Regions from separate parts of the Streptomyces sp. NBC_00461 genome, predicted to be linked through region 2. Evidence: riboswitches for the same ligand, from Rfam matches in the RefSeq annotation. Region 2 holds a riboswitch; the other holds the start of a gene.
What was found. A riboswitch is a leader RNA that binds a small molecule or an ion and turns the genes downstream of it on or off. The one in region 2 is predicted to bind glycine.
Positions count from the first base shown of each region.

Region 1: another riboswitch for glycine. It lies ahead of gcvT (glycine cleavage system aminomethyltransferase GcvT); the one in region 2 lies ahead of gcvP (aminomethyl-transferring glycine dehydrogenase).

Region 1 covers NZ_CP107902.1:6,835,259-6,842,496, reverse strand. The annotation lists gene OG870_RS32025 (ABC transporter permease) at 1-297, opposite strand, end outside; gene OG870_RS32020 (enhanced serine sensitivity protein SseB C-terminal domain-containing protein) at 605-1,414, opposite strand; gene OG870_RS32015 (enhanced serine sensitivity protein SseB) at 1,508-2,302, opposite strand; gene OG870_RS32010 (AAA family ATPase) at 2,390-3,064, opposite strand; glycine riboswitch at 3,249-3,349, shown strand; glycine riboswitch at 3,350-3,458, shown strand; gene gcvT (glycine cleavage system aminomethyltransferase GcvT) at 3,502-4,620, shown strand; gene gcvH (glycine cleavage system protein GcvH) at 4,741-5,118, shown strand; gene glyA (serine hydroxymethyltransferase) at 5,133-6,410, shown strand; gene OG870_RS31990 (L-serine ammonia-lyase) at 6,467-7,238, shown strand, end outside.
Region 2 covers NZ_CP107902.1:1,623,450-1,630,687, forward strand. The annotation lists gene OG870_RS07945 (ABC transporter ATP-binding protein) at 1-50, shown strand, start outside; gene OG870_RS07950 (TOBE domain-containing protein) at 77-496, shown strand; gene gcvP (aminomethyl-transferring glycine dehydrogenase) at 538-3,423, opposite strand; glycine riboswitch at 3,601-3,696, opposite strand; gene OG870_RS07960 (PRC-barrel domain-containing protein) at 3,810-4,187, shown strand; gene OG870_RS07965 (DNA polymerase IV) at 4,196-5,560, opposite strand; gene OG870_RS07970 (MerR family transcriptional regulator) at 5,640-6,284, opposite strand; gene OG870_RS07975 (bifunctional nuclease family protein) at 6,492-6,965, opposite strand; gene ftsR (transcriptional regulator FtsR) at 7,051-7,238, opposite strand, start outside.

The DNA.
Region 1 (7,238 bases), 5.2 Mb from region 2:
GATGCCGCCCAGGGACCCCTTGGGCGTACCGAAGAGCGGGTCGATCAGGCTCTCGTGGTAGGCGTCGGGGTCCTGTCCGATCAGGTCCGTGAGCAGTGGAGCGAGCAGGGCGATCACGATGAGGGCGAGCACGACGATGCCGCCCGCGAGGGCGAGCTTGTCCCGCTTGAGGCGCTCCCAGGCGATCCGGCCCAGGGAACGCCCCTGAACTGCCTTTTCACCGGCAGTGGCGACCGCCGCTTCTTCGGCCGCGCTCGGGGCCGCTTCCGCGGTCGGCTCGTGCAATGGTGCCGTCATCTGGCAGGGACCCCTCTCAACCGGCGGTAGCCGGCCCGCACTTGCCGCTGTAGCGGCGTGATCAGTCCGTAATACACGGGGGCGAACCCCCCTGGAGCGGGAGTCTTCAACGCTTTGGCGATCTGTTGCCAGACTTGGCGGGGAAAGGATGCGTAAACGTGATGCAGGCTGGTGTGTTCCGTTATCCGGACAGCGGGTAACAGCGGTCGGACGGGGTTCATTGCGGACATCCTGGACATGGAGGGATCTTCTGGCGCTATCTACGCGCGAAGATCAGGCCAGCCCGGTACGGACCAAGCCTGCCGTCTCAGTATCCGCCGTGCACCGGGGGGTAGCCGTACCCGGACACCGGCGCCTGGGCCGGGGCCTGCGCCGGGGCCGCCGCGTGGGCCTCGCGGTCGTAGAAGGGGCGGGCGCTCGCGCGCATCCACAGGGCGACCGGGTCGTACTCGTCGGACATCGCCACCGTCGACACCGGCAGTCCGTCCGGGACGGCGCCGATGGACTGCTGCATCATGGCCCGCACCGAGTCCACCGCGGGCGGGCTCGTGTCGTACACGTCCAGGCCGATGGCGAGATACGGCGCCCCGAGGGCCGGCTGCACCCAGGCCCGGCGCAGCGAGCGGACGGACGGGGTGCGGTGGGCGTTCTGCGCGAGCAGGGCGTAGAACTGCGGGATCTCGATCGCGGGATCCGACAGGCGCAGCGGACCGGCGGCCTGGCGCTCCAGGCCGGTGGCGATACGGCGCAGGTCGAGCCAGGGGATGCCCAGGCCGCCGCCCGGGGCGTGCGGGTTGAGCCAGAGGCCGAAGTGGTCGGGGTACAGGGTCCGGGCCACGTCCAGGCCGTCGACCACCTCGTACGACCTGTTCCAGCCGCTGGCCGAGAGCTCCTGGGCGGAGGTGACGCACGGGGCGTAGCCGTAGCCCTCGACCTCCATGTTTCCGTACTGGGCGTCCGGGGAGCCCGCCTGGCCGTGCCACAGGAGCATCCAGATCTGGCCGGCGCCGGGGGCGGCCAGTGCGCGGAGGAGTGCCTCGTAGGCGTCGTAGCGCCCCGGCGTCACCTGGCGCAGCATGTGCTCGACCGTCCCGGTCGTGGTGCCGCTGGCGCTCACGTGTACCGCCCCTTCTGGAAGTTGCCCCACTTCTGCCAACAGCTTAAGCGCCCGGGGGCTCCGGACTTGTTGTGCCTTCGCCCCTTGCGGCGCTCACAGGTGATCGCCCGTATAGAACGGGCGCACCTGCTCTCGCATCCAGTTCGCCACCGGGTCGTCCGTCACGTCCAGGAGGACCAGGTTGACCGGCCACGGGGTGGGAACCGCGGTCGCCGCCCGCTCCAGGGCGGCCAGGGGAAGCGCCCGCAGGTCGCCCTCCCGCAGGGAGAGTTCGACGCCCACGAACATCACCGGGTCGGCCGTCTCGACGACGGCGAGGCAGCGGCGGGCCGTGACGACCACGCCCGTCTGCGCGAACTCGGCGCAGGCCGCGGCCAGGAAGTCGACCGGGTCGTCCTGCCAGTCCGGTTCGAAGAGCTTGACGCGGGCTCCGGAGGCCAGGCCGTCCAGCGGGGTGCGGCCCGCCCGGCACAGCTCGGCGACCGCGGCCGGCGGGAGGGGGACGCCGACCACTCCGTCCGGGTTGATCGCGAGGCCCACCTGCGGGGGCAGCCCGCGGGCGAACTCGACGGCCGGGGCGATCGTGTACGACATGTGGGAGCCGACGACCTGGCGGAACTGCTCCTCGGAGCTGAAGACGGGGACATAGCCCTGGCCCTCGATCTCCAGCGTCGGCAGGTCGAGGGGGCCGCTGTGCGGGCCACCGCCGCCGGGCAACGGGACCCAGAGGAAACTGCGTCCGAGCACCTCGATGATCCGGCCACCCGCCGAGGGCATGCCGAGGGAGGCCGACAGCACCTCCTCCAGTTCGTTGCCTGGCCATCCGCCGTGCGGATGGGGGTGTGCCTGTACGGGAAAGTCCGCGGGAAGATCCGCTGGGAAGTCCATCTGTGTCCGACCGCCTGCTGAGAACCACTGCCTGCTGAGAACCACTGGTGTGCCCGGAAAGGCTAACGGGTGGGACGGACAAAGGGGTCAGCCCGTGAAGCCGATCCTGCGCAGTACGTCCGCCGCGTCCCGGTCCAGCAGCACCGCCGAGCCGACACCCTCGGGCAGATCGCCCCGCTCCACCGCGCGGATCAGCCGGCCCGCCGCCGTGCGGTGCCGCAGGAACGCGTAGCGGGAGACGCCGCGGCCGCGCTCGCGCTGGCCCCGAAGCGCCGCGCCGGGGGTGACGTCGAGCAGCACCAGATGCAGGAGGCCGCCGCGGCGCCGTGCCTCGCGGGCCAGCCAGCCACGCACCCAGGCCTGCGTGCCGCAGTCGTGCACGACGACGCCCTCGCCGCCGCGCAGGGCGCGGTGCAGCCCGGCGTAGTGGGCGAGCCGGACCAGGGGGCGGTAGACCGCGTACGGCAGGTAGCGGGAGGCGCGGGCGTCCCAGCGGTCGCGGGCGTCCTGGGAGTCGATACGGACGCCGCGCACCGCGCGCTCCATCAGCGTGGACTTGCCGCTGCCGGGCAGGCCGGTGATCACCACCAGGTCGCGGGGGCCGAAGAGCAGGGCGTGCGGGCTACGGCCCGAGCGCTCGCGCAGATCGCGGACCACGGGTTCCGGCCGGACCGCGCACGCCTCCTGGGCCGGGGCCGCGGGCTGCTCGGGCAGCGCGACGGCCGAGCTCGTGGCGTACGCCGTGGTCCTGTCCACCGTGATCGTCCTCCCCTGGGGCCGGGTACGGAGTCCCCTGCCCTTCAAGTGTAAAGAGAAGGTAATGCGCGGTGTCTGGTGTTTTCGTGATCGCCTTGCCACAAGCCAGTTACAAAGAGGTGCCAGGTCCGGCCTGCCGCCCGCGGACCCGCCGTGCGATGATGTGCGCGCCAACTGCATACCGGCCGTTTGAATCCGCGCGGGAGAGTCCCCAGCAGCACTGTCTGCCGGGGCGCCGAAGGAGCAAGTCCCTCCCTTGAATCTCTCAGGCCCCGTTACCGCGCGGGCGAGGCACATCTGAAAAGCGGGCCGCCGTTTCCCGGTGGTCCCACCCACGGTGCAAGCCATGCCGCGCGCGGTCATGGCGAACCTCTCAGGTTCCGATGACAGATGGGGAGGAATGCCCTCGCCTGTCCCGCTATGCCCTGGGAGACGACCGTCCGATGAGCAGTACCCACATCCGTCGTACCGCGCTCGACGCCCTGCATCGTTCCCTCGGTGCGACGATGACCGACTTCGCCGGCTGGGACATGCCCCTGCGCTACGGCTCCGAGCGCGACGAGCATCTCGCCGTACGGACGAAGGCCGGACTCTTCGACCTCTCCCACATGGGCGAGATCGCCGTGACCGGCCCGCAGGCCGCCCAGCTCCTGAACTTCGCCCTGGTCGGCAACATCGCCTCCGTCGGCGTCGGCCGCGCCCGCTACACCATGATCTGCCGGGCCGACGGCGGCATCCTCGACGACCTGATCGTCTACCGGCTCGGCGAGAGCGAGTACCTGGTCGTCGCGAACGCCTCCAACGCCCAGGTGGTGCTGGACGCGCTCGTCGAGCGGGCCGCCGGCTTCGACGCCGAGGTGCGCGACGACCGTGACGCGTACGCGCTGATCGCCGTGCAGGGCCCCGAGGCCGCGGGCATCCTCTCGTCCCTCACCGACGCCGACCTCGACGCCCTGAAGTACTACGCCGGCCTGCCCGGCACCGTCGCCGGTGTCCCGGCCCTCGTCGCGCGCACCGGCTACACCGGCGAGGACGGCTTCGAGCTGTTCGTCGCCCCCGGTGACGCGGAGAAGCTGTGGCAGGCGCTGACCGAGGCCGGCGCGCCCGTCGGCCTCGTCCCCTGCGGACTGTCCTGCCGGGACACCCTGCGCCTGGAGGCGGGCATGCCGCTGTACGGGCATGAGCTGTCCACCTCGCTCACGCCCTTCGACGCCGGGCTCGGACGGGTGGTGAAGTTCGAGAAGGAGGGCGACTTCGTGGGCCGCGAGGCCCTGCAAGAGGCCGCCGCACGCGCCGAGTCGAACCCGCCGCGCGTCCTGGTCGGCCTGGTCGCCGAGGGCCGCCGGGTCCCACGCGCCGGGTACCCGGTCGTGGCCGGCGGTGAGGTGATCGGCGAGGTCACCTCCGGTGCGCCCTCCCCCACGCTGGGCAAACCGATCGCGATGGCGTACGTCGACGCGGCGCACGCGGCCCCGGGCGCACCCGGGGTGGGCGTGGACATCCGGGGCGCTCACGAACCGTACGAGGTCGTGCCGCTGCCGTTCTACAAGCGCCGGAAGTAGAGACTGGGCGGTGGGCGGCCCGTCCACGGACGTGACCGCGCGCATATCTTTCCTGCTCACACGCGTATCCAGCAGTCACCCATTCATCAGCACTCCCTCGCGTACAGGAGAATTCAGGCCATGAGCAACCCCCAGCAGCTGCGCTACAGCAAGGAGCACGAGTGGCTGTCGGCCGCCGAGGACGGCGTCTCGACGGTCGGCATCACGGAGTTCGCGGCCAACGCGCTCGGCGATGTCGTCTACGCCCAGCTTCCCGAGGTGGGCTCCGCCGTGACCGCGGGCGAGACCTGCGGCGAGCTGGAGTCGACCAAGTCGGTCAGCGACCTGTACTCCCCCGTCACCGGTGAGATCACCGAGATCAACGAGGACGTGGTGAACGACCCGTCCCTGGTGAACTCGGCCCCCTTCGAGGGCGGTTGGCTCTTCAAGGTCCGCCTCACGGACGAGCCGGGCGACCTGCTCTCCGCCGACGAGTACACCGCCCAGAACGCCGGCTGAGGGGCCGTAGACGCATGTCCGCATTGAACACGCACCTGCACGAGCTCGACCCGGAGATCGCCGCCGCGGTCGACGCCGAGCTGCACCGGCAGCAGTCCACCCTTGAGATGATCGCCTCGGAGAACTTCGCCCCGGTCGCGGTCATGGAGGCGCAGGGCTCGGTCCTCACCAACAAGTACGCCGAGGGCTACCCCGGCCGCCGCTACTACGGCGGCTGCGAGCACGTCGACGTCGCCGAGCAGATCGCCATCGACCGGGTCAAGGAGCTGTTCGGCGCCGAGTACGCCAACGTCCAGCCCCACTCCGGCGCCTCCGCCAACCAGGCCGCCCTGTTCGCGCTGGCCCAGCCCGGCGACACCATCCTCGGCCTGGACCTGGCGCACGGCGGGCATCTGACCCACGGGATGCGGCTGAACTTCTCCGGCAAGCAGTTCAACGTCGTCGCCTACCACGTCGACGACGCCGGTCTCGTCGACATGGCGGAGCTGGAGCGGCTGGCCAAGGAGCACCGCCCGAAGGTGATCATCGCCGGGTGGTCGGCGTATCCGCGGCAGCTGGACTTCGCGGAGTTCCGCAGGATCGCCGACGAGGTCGAGGCGTACCTGTGGGTCGACATGGCGCACTTCGCGGGCCTGGTGGCCGCGGGGCTGCACCCGAACCCCGTCGACTACGCGGACGTGGTCACCTCCACCACCCACAAGACGCTGGGCGGTCCGCGCGGCGGGATCATCCTCGCGAAGAAGGAGTTCGCGAAGAAGCTGAACTCCTCCGTCTTCCCGGGCTTCCAGGGCGGTCCCCTGGAGCACGTGATCGCGGCGAAGGCGGTCTCCTTCAAGGTCGCCGCCGGCGAGGAGTTCAAGGAGCGCCAGCGGCGTACGGTGGAGGGTGCGCGCATCCTCGCCGAGCGTCTGACGGCCGACGACGCCCGGGAGGCCGGGGTCAACGTGCTCTCCGGCGGCACCGACGTCCACCTCATCCTCGTCGACCTGCGCGAGTCCGAACTGGACGGGCAGCAGGCCGAGGACCGTCTCCACGAGGTCGGCATCACGGTCAACCGCAACGCCGTCCCGAACGACCCGCGCCCGCCGATGGTGACGTCGGGGCTGCGGGTGGGCACGCCCGCCCTCGCCACCCGCGGCTTCACGGCCGAGGACTTCGCCGAGGTCGCGGACGTGATCGCCGAGACGCTCAAGGCGGCTTCTCCCTTCGGGGAGGCCGACGTGGAATCGCTGAAGGCCCGGGTCAAGGCCCTTGCCGACAAGCACCCGCTGTACCCCGGCCTGACCAAGTAGTTCCCGGCGGGGGTGCCTGTCCGGGCACCCCCGCCACCCCAGAGTGAGGAGTCCCCGTGGCCATCTCGGTCTTCGACCTGTTCTCGATCGGCATCGGCCCGTCCAGCTCCCACACGGTCGGCCCGATGCGCGCGGCCCGCATGTTCGCCCGCCGGCTGCGCAACGAGGAGGTGCTGGACTCCGTCGCGTCGGTACGGGCGGAGCTGTACGGCTCGCTCGGCGCGACCGGCCACGGCCACGGAACGCCCAAGGCGGTGCTGCTCGGCCTGGAGGGCGCCTCGCCGCGGACGGTGGACGTGGAGGGTGCCGACGACCGGGTGGAGCGGATCAAGCAGGCGGGCCGGATCCGGCTGCTGGGCGAGCACGAGATCCCGTTCTCCTTCGACGACGACCTGAAGCTGCACCGTCGCAAGACCCTCCAGTACCACGCGAACGGCATGACGCTGTGGGCACACGACGCGGCCGGTACGGAGTTGCTGTCGAAGACGTACTACTCGGTGGGCGGCGGCTTCGTCGTCGACGAGGACGCGGTCGGCGCGGACCGCATCAAGCTGGACGACACCGTGCTGAAGTACCCCTTCCGCACCGGCGACGAACTGCTGCGCCTGACCAAGGAGACGGGTCTGTCGATCTCCGCCCTGATGCTGGAGAACGAGCGGGCCTGGCGCACCGAGGGGGAGATCCGCACCGGGCTGCTGGAGATCTGGCGGGTCATGCAGGCGTGCGTGGCGCGCGGCATGTCCCGCGAGGGCATCCTCCCCGGCGGTCTGAAGGTACGCCGCCGGGCCGCCATGTCGGCCCGCCAACTCCGCGCCGAGGGCGACGCGT
Region 2 (7,238 bases):
CGGTCTGGGCGACGGTCAAGGCCGTACAGACCCACGCATACCCTGCATAAGGCCCTCAAAGCCCTACCGTGATGCCATGACCCTGAGCATCCGAAACCAACTCCCCGGCACCGTCACCGCCATCACCCCCGGCGAGGCGATGGCCACCGTCGGCATCCGCCTCGCCGGCGGCCAGGACCTCACCGCGGCGATCACCCTTGAAGCCGTGAACGACCTGGCGCTCGCCCCGGGCTCCGCGGTCCGCGCCCTGGTGAAGTCGACAGAGGTCTCCCTCGCCACCGGCCCGGTCAAGGGCCTGTCCATCCGCAACCAGCTGCCCGGCACGGTCACCGCGGTCACCTCCGGCGGTGCGATGGCCTCCGTCAAGGTGGCCGTCGAGGGCGGCGAACTCACCTCCGCGATCACGAGGGACGCCGCCCAGGACCTCGGTCTGGCTTCCGGCACAACGGTCGTCGCCCTGATCAAGTCGACCGAGATCTCGCTCGCTACGGCATAACGCGAAGAGGCCCCGCCGAAGCGGGGCCCCTCGTTTCCGGCTCAGTCCTCGTACGCGTCCAGCGGCGGGCACGAGCAGACCAGGTTGCGGTCACCGAAGGCCTGGTCGATCCGACGCACCGGCGGCCAGTACTTGTCGGCGACCGACACCCCGGCCGGGAAGACAGCCTCCTCACGCGTGTACGCGTGCTCCCACTCCCCACCGAGCGCGGCGGCCGTGTGCGGCGCACCCCGGAGCGGGTTGTCCTCGGCCGGCCACTCGCCCGCGCCGACCTTCTCGATCTCCGCACGGATGGCGATCATCGTGTCGCAGAACCGGTCCAGCTCGATCAGGTCCTCGGACTCGGTCGGCTCGATCATCAACGTGCCGGCCACCGGGAACGACATCGTCGGCGCGTGGAACCCGTAGTCGATCAGCCGCTTGGCGACGTCGTCGACGCTCACACCGGTCGCCCTGGTCAGCGGTCGCAGGTCGATGATGCACTCGTGCGCGACCAGGCCGCCGGGGCCGTTGTAGAGCACGGGGTAGTGCGGTTCGAGCCGCTTGGCGATGTAGTTGGCGCTGAGGACCGCCACCTGCGTGGCACGCTTCAGGCCCTCGCCGCCCATCAGCCGGACGTACGCCCACGAGATCGGCAGGATCCCCGCGGAACCCCACGGAGCCGCCGATATCGGCCCGACACCCGTCTCGGGACCGGCCGCCGGCTGCATCGGGTGGTTCGGCAGATACGGCGCCAGGTGCGCGCGCACACCGACCGGACCGACCCCGGGACCGCCGCCGCCGTGCGGGATGCAGAAGGTCTTGTGCAGGTTGAGGTGCGAGACGTCACCGCCGAAGTGCCCCGGCTTGGCAAGCCCCACCAGGGCGTTGAGGTTGGCCCCGTCGACGTACACCTGCCCGCCGGCCTCGTGCACCTGCGCGCAGATGTCGGCGACATGCTCCTCGAACACACCGTGCGTGGAGGGGTACGTGATCATCAGCACGGACAGCTCGTCGCGGTACTGCTCGATCTTCGCCCGCAGGTCCTCGACGTCGATCTCGCCGTCCTCGGCGGTCTTCACGACGACGACCTTCATGCCGGCCATGACGGCGCTGGCGGCGTTCGTGCCGTGTGCGGAGGACGGGATCAGACACACGGTCCGCTGCTCGTCGCCGTTGGCCCGGTGGTATCCGCGGACGGCGAGCAGCCCGGCCAGCTCGCCCTGCGAACCGGCGTTGGGCTGCAGCGACACCTTGTCGTACCCGGTGACCTCGGCGAGCCGCTCCTCCAGCTCACGGATGAGCGTGAGATACCCCTGCGCCTGCTCGGCGGGCGCGAACGGGTGCAGCTGCCCGAACTCGGGCCAGGTGACCGGCTCCATCTCCGTGGTCGCGTTGAGCTTCATGGTGCAGGAGCCCAGCGGGATCATGCCGCGGTCGAGCGCGTAGTCGCGGTCGGCGAGCCGGCGCAGGTAGCGCAGCATCGCGGTCTCGGAGCGGTGCTGGTGGAAGACGGGGTGGGTGAGGAATGCGTCGCTGCGCAGCAGGGCCTGCGGGATCGCTTCCCCGGCGGCCTCGTCCAGCGCCTCGATGTCGCCCTCGACCCCGAACGCGGCCCACACGGCGCCCAGTTGGGCCCGCAAGGTGGTCTCGTCACAGGCGATCGACACCTGGTCGGCGTCGACGAAGTGGAGGTTGACGCCGTTCTCACGTGCGGTGGCCACCACCTCGGCGGCGCGGCCCGGCACGCGCGCGGTGAGCGTGTCGAAGTACGAGCCGTGCACGACCTCGACGCCGCCGGCGGTGAGCCCCGCGGCGAGGATCGTGGCGTACCGGTGGGTGCGCTGCGCGATGCCCCTCAGCCCGTCGGGCCCGTGGTACACGGCGTACATACCGGCCATGACGGCGAGCAGTACCTGGGCGGTGCAGATGTTGCTGGTCGCCTTCTCGCGACGGATGTGCTGCTCGCGGGTCTGCAGCGCCAGCCGGTAGGCCTTGTTCCCGTCGGCGTCCACGGACACCCCCACGAGCCGCCCGGGCAGGCTGCGCGCGAACTTCTCGTGTACGGCCATGTAGCCGGCGTGCGGCCCGCCGAAGCCCATCGGCACACCGAACCGCTGCGTCGTACCGACGGCGATGTCCGCACCCAGCTCACCGGGCGACTTCAGCAGCGTCAGCGCGAGCAGGTCGGCGGCGACGGTGACGAGCGCGCCGAGCTCGTGCGCCTGGTCGATCAACGCCTTGATGTCGCGTACGACACCGGAGGCACCCGGGTACTGGACGAGCACGCCGTTGATCTCACGCCCGGCGATCTCCGCCGGAATGCCCTCGCTGAGGTCCGCGACCACGACCTCCACGCCCGTCGGCTCGGCGCGGGTCTCGATCACGGCGACGGTCTGCGGCAGCACGTCCGCGTCGATAAGGAACAGGCCCTTCTTGTTCCTGCCCATGCGCCGGGACAACGCCATCGCCTCGGCGGCGGCCGTGCCCTCGTCGAGCAGCGAGGCACCGGAGGTCGGCAGCCCGGTGAGGTCGGCGACCATCGTCTGGAAGTTCAGCAGGGCCTCCAGGCGCCCCTGCGAGATCTCCGGCTGGTAGGGCGTGTAGGCCGTGTACCAGGCGGGATTCTCCATCACGTTGCGCAGGATCACGGGCGGGGTGAAGGTCCCGTAGTACCCGAGCCCGATCATGGAATCGAGAACCTGGTTGCGATCGGCCAGCGAACGCAGCTCGGCCAGCACCTCGGCCTCGGTACGCGCGCCCGGCAGATCCAGGGCATCGGCGTTCTTGATCACATCCGGCACCGCGGCGGCCGTGAGCTCGTCCAGGGAGCCGTAGCCGACATGCGCGAGCATCTTGGCCCGAGCCTCATGATCGGGGCCGATGTGACGCTGCTCGAAGGGGATCCCCTTCTCGAGCTCGGAGAGCGGAATGCGATGGGCGGTCATTTGCGGAGGCCTCCTGGTCTGCCACGACCTTCGAGGGGTACCACGGCGCGGGTACCCGATCGGCCTCCCCCTCTGTCATCTCGACCTGAGAGCTTCACCGGACCATCCGAGGATGTCCGGCTTTCACCGTCGGTGAGAGCGGAAGCCGTCGACACCCGCCCTGCTTTCCAGAGTGACCTCGTCCGCGCGGTACGTGAGCCTGAGAGATTCCGGGGAGGATTTGCTCCTTCGGCGCCTCCGGTGGCGTCCGGAGGACTCTCCCGCACGGGGTCAGCAGCCGCTGTCAGCCTACCAGCGAGCGCACCACCCGGTCCTTCGAGTGGCCGCCTGCCCCGATGTGCTCTTTTGTAGTGCTTACGAATGAGTTGCGACCAAGTGGAGGGCCCGTGCAGACCGACATCGATCCGCGCAACCTGATCGGCCGCAAGGCGTTCGACCGCAGCGGCACCAAGCTCGGCACCATCGACGAGGTCTATCTCGACGACGCGACGGGCGTGCCGGAGTGGGCGGCCATACGCACCGGCCTGTTCTCCCGGGACGCCTTCGTCCCCCTGAAGCCCAGCGAACTGGTCGAGGGCACCCTCCACGTCCCCTTCGACCGCTCCCTCATCAAGGACGCCCCCGACTTCGGGGTCGGCCGCCATCTCTCCCCCGAACAGGAACTTCAGCTCTACCACCACTACGGTCTCGACATCGCCTCTCCTCCCTCGGTCCCGGACCGGTCCTTCGGCAGGATCGCCGGCACGGAGGACGCCGACGCCTGAGGTGCACGTCAACACGGAACCCCGTCCACGGAAGCCGCGGATCCACCCGCCACCAACGGCAGCGGATCCGCCATCTCCAGCTCGGGGTCGTCGGTCCGGAACGTCCGCACCCGCCCGGGCTCCGAGTCGGGCGTCTCGAACCGCACGGTGACCCGCCCGAGGCCGCTGCCCTGCACCCACCCGTGCCCGAACTCGGCATGCCGCACATCGTGCCCCGCGGGCCAGCGCCGCTCGGCGGGTGCCTCCTGCTCCGGTGCGGGTTCGTCCGCCGTCTCCTCCACCGTCACCTCCGTCCGCTCCCCCGCGGCCTGCGCGAACAGATCCTCCTGCGTGTAGTCGGCGAGCCCGCTGACCCCGACACCGAGCAGTCGTACGCCACCCGTGGTGTCCACCATGTCCAGCAGCCGGGCGGCCGCCTCCCGCACCACCCCCGGATCGTCGGTGGGCCCCCGCAACGTCTCGGAACGCGTCAGCGTCGAGAAGTCGTAGCGGCGCACCTTGAGCACGATGGTCCGCCCCGAAAGCCCCGCCCCGCGCAGCCGCCGCACGCATCGCTCGGCCAGCCGCTGCACCTCAAGGCCCACCCTCAGCCGGTCGTGGATGTCCACGTCGTAGGTGTCCTCGACCGACACCGACTTGGTCTCCCGCTCCGCGACCACGGGCCGGTCGTCGTGCGCCAGCGCCATGGCGTGCAGCGCGTGCCCGTGGGCCTTGCCCAGCAGCCGGACCAGCTCGTCCTCGCCCGCCTCGGCGATCTCGTCGACCGTGGTGATCCCGGCCCGCCGCAGATGGTCCCCGGTCGCAGGCCCTACCCCCGGCAGCGTCCGCACCGACATCGGCCCGAGCAGCGCCCGCTCGGTCCCCGGCTCGATCAGCACCAGCCCGTCCGGCTTCGCCTCCTCGGAGGCGATCTTCGCGATCATCTTGGACGCGGCGAGGCCCACGGACCCGGTCAGTGCCGTACCGGCCCGTATGTCCGCCCGCAGCTTCTCACCCACCAGCCGCGCCGACGCCGCGTCCCAGGCCACCTCCCCGGCCTCCAGGTCCACGAAGGCCTCGTCCAGGCTCAGCGGCTCCACGAGCGGCGACAGCGAGTGCAACAACGCCATGACCTGCTCGCTGATCGACCGGTAGAACCCGAAGCGCGGCACCAGATACGCGGCGTTCGGCGCCAGCCGCCGTGCCTGGGCCATCGGCATCGCCGACCGCACCCCGAACACCCTCGCCTCGTACGAAGCCGTCGCGACCACCCCGCGCGGCCCGAGTCCGCCCACGATCACGGCCTTCCCACGCAGACTCGGCTTGGATGCCTGCTCCGCCGAGGCGTAGAAGGCATCCATGTCGAGATGCAGGATCGTGGGCGCGTTTCTCACATGTCCGATGCTGCCCTACGCCACTGACAATGCCGTCGTACGACCGCCCGAGCGCCTCACGGCACCTCGGGACAATCGCTCAGACCGCCCGGTTGCGCCGCCGCGCCAGCTCGTCCGCCGGATTGTGCCCGATCAGGGTCTCGCCGGTGTCGATCCGCTCGCCGTGCAGTTGCGACAGGGCGCTCTCGACGTCCCGCCACACCACACCGACGGCGATCCCGAAGATGCCCTGGCCGCCCTGGAGCAGCGCGTGCACCTCGTCGGGCGAGGTGCACTCGTAGACCGTGGCACCGTCGCTCATCAGCGTCATGCGCTCCAGGTCCCGGAAGCCGCGCTCACGCAGGTGCTGTACCGCCGTGCGGATGTTCTGCAGCGACACACCGGTGTCAAGGAACCTCTTGACGATCTTCAGGACGACGACGTCGCGGAAGCTGTACAGCCGCTGCGTCCCCGACCCGCTCGCGGGCCGCACACTGGGTTCGACGAGGCCGGTGCGGGCCCAGTAGTCCAGTTGGCGGTAGGTGATGCCGGCGGCCGCGCAGGCCGTCGGGCCGCGGTAGCCGATCTGCTCCAACGCCATGGACGTCGCCCCTCCGCTGCTCGGCACACCCGCCGGTCGCTGCGGAGCGTGATCGGCCGCGCTGCCATGAAGCGGGTACGGGCCACTGTCCCCGAGACTGCGTCCCGAGGCACCCCCAGCCGTACCGTCGCCGCTGCTTCTCACGCCGACCTCCGTCCTTGACCTGCCCCCTCGACGGTAGGCAGCCACCAGTGGTGCGTCAACGACCGCCACACTCGGCACGCCGAGTGATAATCACCCTAGGAGTGGTTTCCCGCACCCAACCGCGGGGAAAGGCTAGCCGAATGCGCTCGGAGGGGGCCGCAGGACGCACTCACTCGCCACCGGCACTTGCCGGCATGTGAGGCGCCCTCACTGGCTGCTGGTCCCGAAGTCCTCCGGCGAGATCTGGTCGAGGAACTCGCGGAACTTCTCCACCTCGTCCTCCTGCTCGTCCGGGATCGCGATGCCCGCGTCGTCCAGCACGCCGTCGCTGCCGTAGATCGGCGTTCCGGTGCGCAGGGCCAGCGCTATGGCGTCGGACGGACGGGCACTGACCTCGACCCCGCTGGCGAAGACCAGCTCCGCGTAGAAGACGCCCTCACGCAGATCCGTGATGCGTACTTCGGTGAGCTCCTGACCGACGGCCTCCAGCACGTCCTTGAACAGGTCGTGGGTCAGCGGGCGGGCGGGGGCCATGCCCTGCTGGGCGAACGCGATCGCCGTCGCCTCCCCCGGTCCGATCCAGATGGGGAGGTAGCGGTCGCCTCCCACTTCACGCAGGAGCACGATCGGTTGGTTGGAGGGCATTTCGACCCGGACACCTACGACATCGAGCTCGTTCACACAGCAACCCTAGGACGTGCCCGGGATGTTTGGGTAGTCGGGCAGAGAACGGGGGGACGATCCGGCCTTCGCGCACGCGCCGGAATCACGGCAGTCGCACGCCCAGCGCGGTCTGTACGAGCGCAGCGTGCAGCTTCACCGTGAGCGCCGCCAGCTCCTTCGTACGCGCCTGGGCATGCGCCCTCGTCTGCGGATTGCGGTGGCGCTTCAACGGAGCCACCACCTGGTCCACAAGACCTGCCTCACGGTCGGCGGCCGCCTTCATGGCCCTCA